3 regions of the Erwinia sp. E_sp_B01_1 genome follow, and region 2 is predicted to be linked to each of the others. Evidence: predicted binding sites of a transcription regulator. Region 2 holds the regulator's gene; each other region holds the start of a gene.
What was found. The regulator LexA, encoded in region 2, represses DNA repair genes until DNA is damaged. The targets are predictions, from matches to a motif close to TNCTGTATGTACATACAGNA.
Positions count from the first base shown of each region.

Region 1: VRC33_RS12850 (YebG family protein) is a predicted target of LexA. The motif match lies at 1,633-1,652, and genes of this name have one in related genera.
Region 3: uvrB (excinuclease ABC subunit UvrB) is a predicted target of LexA. The motif match lies at 2,014-2,033, and genes of this name have one in related genera.

Region 1 is NZ_CP142208.1:2,709,247-2,712,526, forward strand. It holds gene VRC33_RS12840 (DUF533 domain-containing protein) at 1-145, opposite strand, end outside; gene VRC33_RS12845 (sugar phosphate isomerase/epimerase family protein) at 374-1,201, shown strand; gene VRC33_RS12850 (YebG family protein) at 1,203-1,616, opposite strand; gene purT (formate-dependent phosphoribosylglycinamide formyltransferase) at 1,754-2,932, shown strand; gene VRC33_RS12860 (bifunctional 4-hydroxy-2-oxoglutarate aldolase/2-dehydro-3-deoxy-phosphogluconate aldolase) at 3,126-3,280, opposite strand, start outside.
Region 2 is NZ_CP142208.1:4,414,543-4,417,822, reverse strand. It holds partial or broken gene plsB (glycerol-3-phosphate 1-O-acyltransferase PlsB) at 1-871, opposite strand, end outside; gene VRC33_RS20525 (diacylglycerol kinase) at 1,000-1,359, shown strand; gene lexA (transcriptional repressor LexA) at 1,476-2,084, shown strand; gene dinF (MATE family efflux transporter DinF) at 2,189-3,280, shown strand, end outside.
Region 3 is NZ_CP142208.1:1,472,710-1,475,989, reverse strand. It holds gene uvrB (excinuclease ABC subunit UvrB) at 1-1,936, opposite strand, end outside; gene VRC33_RS07245 (ATP-binding cassette domain-containing protein) at 2,852-3,280, shown strand, end outside.

The DNA.
Region 1 (3,280 bases), 1.7 Mb from region 2:
TACGGGAAGATTTACTGGCGATCAGCAGGCCAGCAAGTCCGCCCAGTGCACCAGGCGCGAGCATTTTACTCAACCCTTCTCCACCGCTTCCCTTGCCTGCACTGTTTCCCAGTACCGATTGAATCTGCTGCAGCCAGTTAGTCATATGTTGATCTCTGTTGCCGGAAAACCACCAGCATAGAGCGGTATGCGTCAAGAAGCGTCAAGCGAGGAAAAGCCTGGAAAACCTTAAATGCCTCATCCTGCACAGCAAATTTGTCCATGTCGCTATACTTGATGTGGAGGTAAGGCTCTGTAAGCACTAAATATTACCTTGCATGAAGACACATTTTTATTGCTTCTGAATTTTTGAACACTTTAAGAAGGGAATACCATGACGCGTTTCAGTGAGAATCCGCTGTTTATCAATACGGTTCTTTTAGGCGGAAGCCCGGAAGGAAAACTCCTGGCGGCTGCAGAAGCGGGCTTTAGCCAGGTTGAACTGTGGCGTCAGGATGTTGAAGCAGCTCAGGGAAATGCCGGCGATGTTGCCAGGTTACTGGAGCAACAGAAACTGGGGTTAACTGACTATCAGGTACTGCTGGATTTTGATGGTGCGCCAGACGATCAGCGTGAGCCTAAGCGGCAGGAAGCACTGAAAATGCTGGATACCGCAGTAAGCCTGGGGGCCACAACGCTGCTGACCCCGGCGTCTACCCACTCAGCCTGTATTGCGGAGCGTGAAGAGGAAGATATTCGCTGGCTTGCCAGGGAAGCGGGCCAGCGCGGACTGCGGGTGGCTTTTGAGGCGATGGCCTGGAGCACGCATATCAACAACACGGCGGCTGCGTGGAAGCTGGTACAGAAAGTGGATGAACCGAACCTCGGCCTGGTGGTGGATGCCTTCCATATCTTTGCAAGGAACCGCACCCTGGCTGACCTGGCGGGCATACCGATGGAGAAGATCTTTCTGGTACAGCTCTCTGACCTGGCTACCCTCCCCGCCCGGGAGGATCTGGTAGACACGGCACGCCACCAGCGGCTGCTGCCGGGCCAGGGAAGTTTCCCGCTTTATACCCTGCTTAACTACCTGCATGCTCAGGGCTATAGCGGCCCCCTGGGGCTGGAGGTGTTTAATGACGGTTACCACCAGCAGCCCCCGGCAGAGGTCGCAAAAGAGGCGATGCATGCCCTTAAACGAGTCTGCGCTGCGACACTGTAAATCAGGCCGCTTTGCTGGCACGGGCGGCGGATTTGGTTTTCGCCGCTTTGCCACTCTGGGCTGCCGAGGCTTCAGCCTCTTCGTCATCACCTTCTGGGGCAGTTTCGTCAGCGCTCAGGGCTTCAGAATTTCCCTCTGCAGCAGATGACGCTTCTTTCCCCGTGGCCGGGTCGCTGGCTTCAGGCATTTTGCTGGTACGCAGAATGTGCTGAAGAGCCTCTTTATTCCCGGCAAGGAACATTCCCAGTGCTTCACGCTGATCTTCTTCCATGATCAGCGACGAGTCACTCAGCCAGTCTGTAAAGACTTCTGCCATGTCGAGCATTTTATCGTACGCGTCGGCTTCTTTCTTACTGGCGAATGTCATCTTTTCCTCACCTTTTCTGACGACAACATATTTGATTTCAACAGCCATAGTTCTCACCTCGTTTAACTGTATTTTTATACAGTATATCAGCCCGCCATTTTTTGCTCAAGCCTGGAAAGCTGATGTACGCGCAATCGTTTTCGTTTATACTGCGCGCGTTTTTTTCATCCAATCAGGTAGAGACTATGACCACTCTTGGAACCGCGCTGCGCCCTGCCGCAACCCGTGTAATGCTGTTAGGTTCAGGTGAACTGGGCAAAGAAGTGGCGCTGGAATGTCAGCGTCTTGGCGTCGAGGTAATTGCAGTCGATCGCTATGCCGATGCCCCGGCTATGCATGTGGCACACCGCAGCCATGTCATCAATATGCTGGATGGCGAAGCGCTGAAAGCGCTTGTCGCGCTGGAACGTCCGGATTATATCGTGCCGGAAATTGAAGCTATTGCCACCGACATGCTGATTGAGCTGGAAAAACAGGGTCAACACGTAGTGCCTACAGCCCGCGCAGCCCGCCTGACCATGAACCGCGAGGGTATCCGTCGTCTGGCGGCAGAGGAGCTGGCATTACCGACATCCAGCTATCAGTTTGCCGACAGCATAGATGCTTTTAAAAAAGCCGCTGATGAAATTGGCTTCCCGTGCATCGTTAAGCCGGTAATGAGTTCTTCCGGTAAAGGTCAGAGCTTTATCCGTGAAGCCTCACAGCTTGACTCCGCCTGGGCATATGCGCAACAAGGTGGACGTGCCGGTGCCGGACGCGTGATCGTTGAAGGCGTGGTGAAGTTTGACTTTGAAATTACCCTGCTGACCATCAGCGCCGTGGACGGCATCCACTTCTGCGCGCCAATTGGTCACCGTCAGGAAGACGGTGACTATCGCGAATCCTGGCAGCCGCAGCAGATGAGTGCTCTGGCGCTGGAACGCGCTGAGCAGATTGCTGAGCAGGTCGTGAAGGCACTGGGTGGACATGGCCTGTTTGGCGTGGAACTGTTCGTCTGTGGCGATGAGGTCGTCTTCAGCGAAGTCTCTCCTCGCCCACACGACACCGGTATGGTAACTCTGATTTCTCAGGATCTCTCTGAATTCGCCCTGCATGTTCGCGCCTTCCTCGGCCTGCCTGTTGGCGGCATTCGCCAGTATGGCGCTGCTGCTTCCGCGGTCATTTTGCCAGAGCTGGACAGCGATAATGTGCAATTCGCGAATCTGGGTGATGTGCTGGGAGCAGGCTTGCAGGTTCGTTTATTTGGTAAACCAGAAATCCGCGGCAAGCGCCGTCTGGGTGTGGCGCTGGCCACTGGCGACAACATTGATCTGGCGATTGAGCGCGCCATCAAGTGCGCAGCTGGCGTAAAAGTCAGCGGGTAATAGCCTTTAGCCCCTGATGCCCCGACGACTAAGGCAAGGGGCCCAGGCAGGTTCATAAAGCGTCATGCGCCAGGGACGGCGAAACTGTTACGGATAACGCTAATTGCGTCTGCCCAGGTTACCCTTATCGGCACCCGGGCATCAGGCTTTTAGCTGCGGAATCAGGCGATCACAGAAACCTGAACCAAACTATTTAGCGGGCGCCAGCTACCGCTTCGCGCGCCAGTTGAGTAATACGGTCGTAATCCCCCGCTTCCAGCGCATCCGCTGGCACCAGCCAGGAACCCCCGATACATAACACGCTTTTCAGCGCCAGATAATCACGGTAGTTGGCCGGAGAGATGCCGC
Region 2 (3,280 bases):
CGCGTTCACCACCGTTAACGTTGATGCCCTGATAGAGCTTGCTCCAGGTCCAGCCCATGATGCGGTCCGTCAGACGGATAGCCTCATAGGAGAAGTCCGCAGCGATCTCTTCCATCAGCTCAATAGCGTTCTGCTGAGCTTTTTCATGGGAGATCTTTTTGCTGCGTGCTTCATCTTCCACCGCTTTGGCAATGGCCTTGGATTGCAGAAGCTTGTTAAACAGATCCTGACGCACCGGCAGACGGGGGCCAATGGCTGCCCGGCGCTGGCGGGCAAAGTGCATTCTTGCCACTCTCGCCAGCTTCTGCGCGATGGTTTTATCCGTACCGTGTTCCGTCGCCATACGGCGCAGGGAGACGATAGGGGAGAAACGCACAAAGCTGTCACGACCCAGCCACAGCACCGCGAAAAATTTCTGGATGCCGTTGAGTACCCGCAGATGCGGCTGTTCATCACCCTGTACTTCGCGGCCTGGCGCGCGGCCAAACATCACCGACACCGGCACCATCTGCACATCAAGCAGAGGGTTGCTGCGATGAAGGTCCAGATATTCATGGAACAGTTTTACAGATTCCAGATTTGGCACGAAATAGGGGAAGACGCGCGGGCCATCATGGATAAACACATGACGAGGCAGCACAGTGCCGTCGATTTCCAGCGGATCTAAGGGATCGGGAAGATCCTGTTTGCGGCATTGTTCACGCAGCGCCAGAAGATCGGCCTTTGAATCATAAGGCAGCACATACATAATGGGGCGCGATGTATCCAGCGCCAGCTCAACGACCGGCTCAGCGGGGATCGCTTTACTTTTTACCAGTAATTTAACTGGAAAATTCAATAAGTTATAATATAAGTTACGCCAACCTGACATAGATAACATGAAGCCTCTTGTTAGCAAAGCGCCGCAAGCATACCAGAAAGCGCCAGTGAGATCTGTGGTGTTGCAAAATGTGCGCCACCCAGACATTGACGGTAAACATCACAAAGGGTTCCCTCATTATGGCAAATAACGTCACCGGACTGACCCGTATTTTCAAAGCCGCAGGCTATTCATGGAAAGGAATACGCGCAGCGTGGCAGAACGAAGCGGCATTTCGTCAGGAAGCCGTGGCCGCTATTGTGGCGGTTGTTGTGGCCTGCTGGCTGGATGTGGATGCTGTTACCCGCGTGCTGCTCATCGGGTCTGTCGTGCTGGTCATCATCGTTGAAATTCTTAACAGTGCCCTGGAAGCCGTGGTGGATCGTATCGGCAGCGAATTTCACCCTTTATCGGGGCGTGCCAAGGATATGGGCTCTGCCGCCGTATTAATCACCATTTTACTGGCCGTTTTTGTCTGGGCGATGCTGCTGCTGCGCTGATGGCGGCCTTTTCTTCCCTTTGTCACATACCGCTATTTTTTACGCATCTTTAGGTTTTCATCCTGGAAATACCTGTATATACTCACAGTCGACTGTATAAACAACCAGGGGGCGGGATGAAAGCACTAACGGCACGGCAGCAGCAGGTTTATGACCTGATACGCGCCCACATTAACCAGACCGGTATGCCACCGACGCGGGCAGAAATCGCCACACAGCTCGGTTTCCGTTCCCCGAATGCGGCTGAAGAGCACCTGAAGGCGCTGGCGCGTAAAGGCGTGATTGAGATTGTCTCCGGAGCCTCCAGGGGTATCCGTCTGATGATGGAAGAGGAAGACGGCCTGCCGCTGATTGGCCGCGTGGCAGCCGGTGAGCCTCTGCTCGCAGAACAGCATATCGAAGGACACTATCAGGTCGATCCTGAATTGTTCAAGCCTGGCGCCGATTTCCTGCTGCGCGTCAGCGGAATGTCGATGAAAGATATCGGTATTATGGATGGCGACCTGCTTGCCGTGCATAAAACTCAGGATGTGCGTAATGGTCAGGTAGTGGTTGCGCGCATTGATGATGAAGTCACGGTAAAGCGTCTGAAAAAGCAGGGCAATATTGTGCATCTGCTGCCTGAAAACAGCGAGTTTCAGCCGATTGTGGTGGATCTCCGTCAGCAGACGCTGTCGATTGAAGGTCTGGCCGTCGGGGTGATCCGCAACGGCAACTGGCTGTAACAGCCTGACCCGGACGCGCGGCCCCGGCGGCGCGTTTTTATTGCCGTGGTACCTGCTTCCGGTGCCTGCGGCACGGCTTTAAGCCCGTCGCACAGTGGATGGCCATGCGGTTCTTCTCTCACTCAGATAAAAACCTCTGGCGGCTGGCGCTGCCAATGATCCTGTCGAATATCACCGTCCCGCTGCTCGGGCTGGTGGATACGGCGGTCATCGGCCATCTTGACAGTCCCACCTATCTGGGCGGCGTTGCCGTCGGCACTACCGCAACCAGCTTCCTCTTTATGCTGCTGCTGTTCCTGCGGATGAGCACCACCGGGCTGACTGCTCAGGCTTTTGGTGCCAAAGACAAACCTGCTCTTGCCCGCGCGCTGATGCAACCTCTCTGTATTGCGCTGATCGCTGGCCTGCTGTTTATTCTGCTCAAATCCCCCCTCAACTCACTGGCGCTGTCGATCGTCGGCGGCGATGCGGATGTTTTGCATCAGGCTTCCCTGTTTATGCACATCCGCTGGTTAAGCGCGCCCGCTACCCTGGCAAACCTGGTGCTGCTTGGCTGGCTACTGGGCGTTCAGTACGCTCGTGCGCCGGTGATCCTGCTGGTAGTGGGGAACCTGGTCAATATTGTGCTGGATTTGTGGTTTGTTATCGGTCTGAACTGGGGCGTGCAGGGCGCAGCAGCAGCAACGGTGATAGCAGAGTACGCCACGTTTTTCATCGGTCTGGTGATGGTCTGGCGGGTAATAAAGCTGAGGGGGATTTCATTTTCCCTGTTTAAAAACGCATGGCGGGGCAATTTCGGGCGTTTGCTGCGGCTGAACCGCGACATCATGCTTCGCTCTTTACTGCTGCAACTCTGTTTTGTCTCGCTGACCATCTTCGGAGCGCGGCTGGGGGGCGAAATCGTGGCCGTGAACGCGGTCCTGTTAATGTTCCTGACCTTCACAGCCTATGCGCTGGATGGCTTCGCCTACGCGGTGGAGGCCTGCTCCGGGGAAGCCTTCGGTGCCAGAGATGCCAGCAAATTGCTGCTGGTATGGCATGCCGCCTGTCGGCAGGCCGGGCTGGTCGCGTTACTCTTCTCAGCCATTTACGCATTGGGTGGCACACATATCGTTGCCTTACTCACTTCTCTACCGGAGTTACAGCAGCAGGCCGACAGCTATCTGTTCTGGCAAATTGTGCTGCCGGTGTGCGGC
Region 3 (3,280 bases), 1.9 Mb from region 2:
GCTGCATTCTGGCCTCCAGCTCGTGGATTTTTTTCTGCAGCCCTTTCGGCGAGAGATCCACCGGCTGTGCATCATCTTCCACAATGGTGCGGGAAGTTTTGCCACGCCCTTTGGTTTTGTTCTTGTTAAGCCCCTGCCCAAGCTCAAGAATATCAGCGATTTTCTTGTTAAGCCCCTGCGGTACGATGCCGTTCTCAGCGTTGTAAATTTCCTGCTTCTCGCGGCGACGTTCCGTTTCACCAATGGCTCTGAACATCGACGGCGTGATTTTATCGCCGTAGAGAATAGCTTTACCGTTGATGTTACGTGCGGCGCGACCAATGGTCTGGATCAGCGAGCGTTCTGAACGCAGGAAGCCTTCTTTATCCGCATCCAGGATAGCGACCAGGGAAACCTCCGGCATATCCAGCCCTTCCCTCAACAGGTTAATACCCACCAGCACATCGAATTTACCCAGACGCAGATCGCGAATAATTTCCACGCGCTCAACGGTGTCGATATCTGAGTGCAGATAGCGTACGCGCTCGCCATGTTCGGTCAGATACTCGGTTAAATCTTCCGCCATGCGCTTGGTCAGTACCGTGACCAGCACGCGTTCATCAATCGCTGCCCGCTTACGGATCTCCGACAGCAGGTCATCAACCTGGGTGGCTACCGGACGCACTTCAATTAGTGGGTCCAGCAGGCCGGTAGGCCGCACAACCTGATCGACCACATCGCCACCCGATTTTTCCAGCTCGTAATTGCCAGGCGTGGCGGAAACATAGATCGTCTGGGGAGCAAGCCCCTCAAACTCCTCAAACTTCATCGGGCGGTTATCCAGCGCGGAGGGCAGACGGAAACCATACTCCACCAGCGTCTCTTTCCTTGCGCGGTCACCCTTATACATGCCGCCTATCTGTGGGATGGTAACGTGGGATTCATCAATCACCAGCAGGCCATCCGCAGGCAGATAATCAAACAGCGTGGGAGGCGCTTCGCCTGGCCCACGGGCAGAGAGGTAGCGCGAGTAGTTTTCAATGCCTGAGCAGTAGCCCAGCTCATTCATCATTTCCAGGTCAAACTGCGTACGCTGCGAGATGCGCTGCTCTTCCAGCAGCTTGTTGTTGGCCATCAGCACTTTGCGGCGATCGGCCAGCTCCACCTTTATCTCTTCCATCGCCTGTAGGATGCGCTCGCGCGGCGTAACGTAGTGCGTTTTAGGGTAGATGGTGTAACGCGGCACGATTGAACTGACCTGCCCGGTGAGCGGATCAAAGATCGACAGACGTTCCACCTCTTCATCAAACAGCTCAACGCGCAGCGCATAGTCGTCAGATTCCGCCGGGAAGATATCGATCACCTCGCCCCGCACGCGGAAGGTGCCACGCTGGAAAGCCTGATCGTTACGGGTGTACTGCAATTCTGACAGCCGGCGCAGGATCGCGCGCTGGTCAATCACCATGCCGCGCGACAGGTGCAGCATCATCTTCAGATAGAGGTCCGGATCGCCCAGACCGTAAATAGCCGAGACCGAAGCCACCACTATCACATCCCGCCGCTCCAGCAACGCTTTGGTGGCAGAGAGACGCATCTGCTCGATGTGTTCGTTCACCGACGCATCCTTTTCGATAAAGGTGTCAGAGCTTGGGACGTAGGCTTCCGGCTGATAATAGTCGTAGTAGGAGACGAAATACTCCACCGCGTTATCCGGGAAAAACTCTTTCATCTCGCCATAGAGCTGCGCGGCCAGGGTTTTGTTGGGTGCCAGTACCATCGTCGGGCGATTCAGATCGGCAATGACGTTGGCCACGGTAAAGGTTTTACCAGAGCCGGTGACCCCGAGCAGCGTCTGATGCGCCAGCCCGTCTTCCAGTCCCTCTTCAAGGCGACGGATAGCCTCGGGCTGGTCACCGGAGGGTTTGAAATCGGAGTTGAGTTTAAAGACTTTGCTCATTGAATGGCTACCTGGTAATGAATTGCACGAACTGGATCCTGATTTTACTCTGCCGTTGCGATTTTACCAACAAAAAAGACTGGATATAAACCCAGTAATTTTGCATGATGCAACAGAAGCAAGCATAACGTCACTTTGCCGTTTCAACCAGGCGTGATGAAAAGAAAGCGCGCAGAGGTTATCCCCAACAGGGGTCAGAAGTTTAACATTTGTCAAGCCTCGCTGACAAAATGCCATGACGGGGATAAGGGCGAATTTTCGTAAGCTTGCTTTTCAATAAGTTATTGATTTATAAATAGTTGAAGGGAAAGATGAGTTTAACGCCAACTCGTGCTCAACCCGCGCCCGCTCTCGCTTTCCGTAAGTTTTCAGACGCTCATACACATGGTTATCCACAGGAATGGTGGATAACTGATATCAGCGCCCGACCCGTCTGATGTGTATAAAGCACTAACCGGGTGCGATCCGCTTCGCAAAAAATTTTTTTGGTTTATTTTCGCCTTTGCCCCAGGGTTTAATGGTACTGAAAGGCATATTCCCTCCTGTATCGCCACCCTTTTTTGCGCTTTTTTTCACTTTCATGACAGCGCCAGAATGCTTCGCTAACTGGCAGTTGCACCATCACCTTCTCCCCCACAGCACCTGCAAAGTGCAGCTAAATATTCCCCCGGGAAATTATGTAACTTTTATTACTAGTTACACAGGCTAATCATCAGGGCTCAGAGGTTTTTCCAGGACTTTCGCTATGTTGGCCTGCCAATTGCAGGTTCATTTCACCGCCTCACGCTTTCTGACACCAGAGCGAGGAGCACAAAGCCGCAGGCGTTTCGCAGGAAACGTTGACGACTGTTTGCCACACGACGCAGAGCGGAGGCAGTCAGGTGCGATCGAAAACTGTCTGGAGGAGAGTGTCAGATGCTCAGCTTACGTTCAATCAACCAATTTTACGGCCAGAATCACATCCTGTGGGATGTGGATTTAGACCTCCCGCCTGGCACCTGTACGGGTGTTCTGGGGCAGCCGGGTATGGGCAAAACCACGCTGGTTAACTGCATCATGGGGCATCTGCCCATCAACAGCGGCTCGATGATCTGGCAGGAGGAGAATCTCCCGCCGCAGAATTTGCTGTTGCAGCCGATGGAGCAGCGTGCCGCTCTGGGGATCGGTTATGTGCCACAGGGCCGCCAGCTCTTCTCACAGCTCAGCGTGGAGGAAAACCTGCAAATCGCCCTGCTGGCGGGGGCGGGAATGGAACGCCACCGGGCAATTCCGCAGATGGTTTACGACCTTTTCCCGGCACTTTACTCTCTGCGGCATCAGCGCAGCGGCGATTTGCCGATCGAA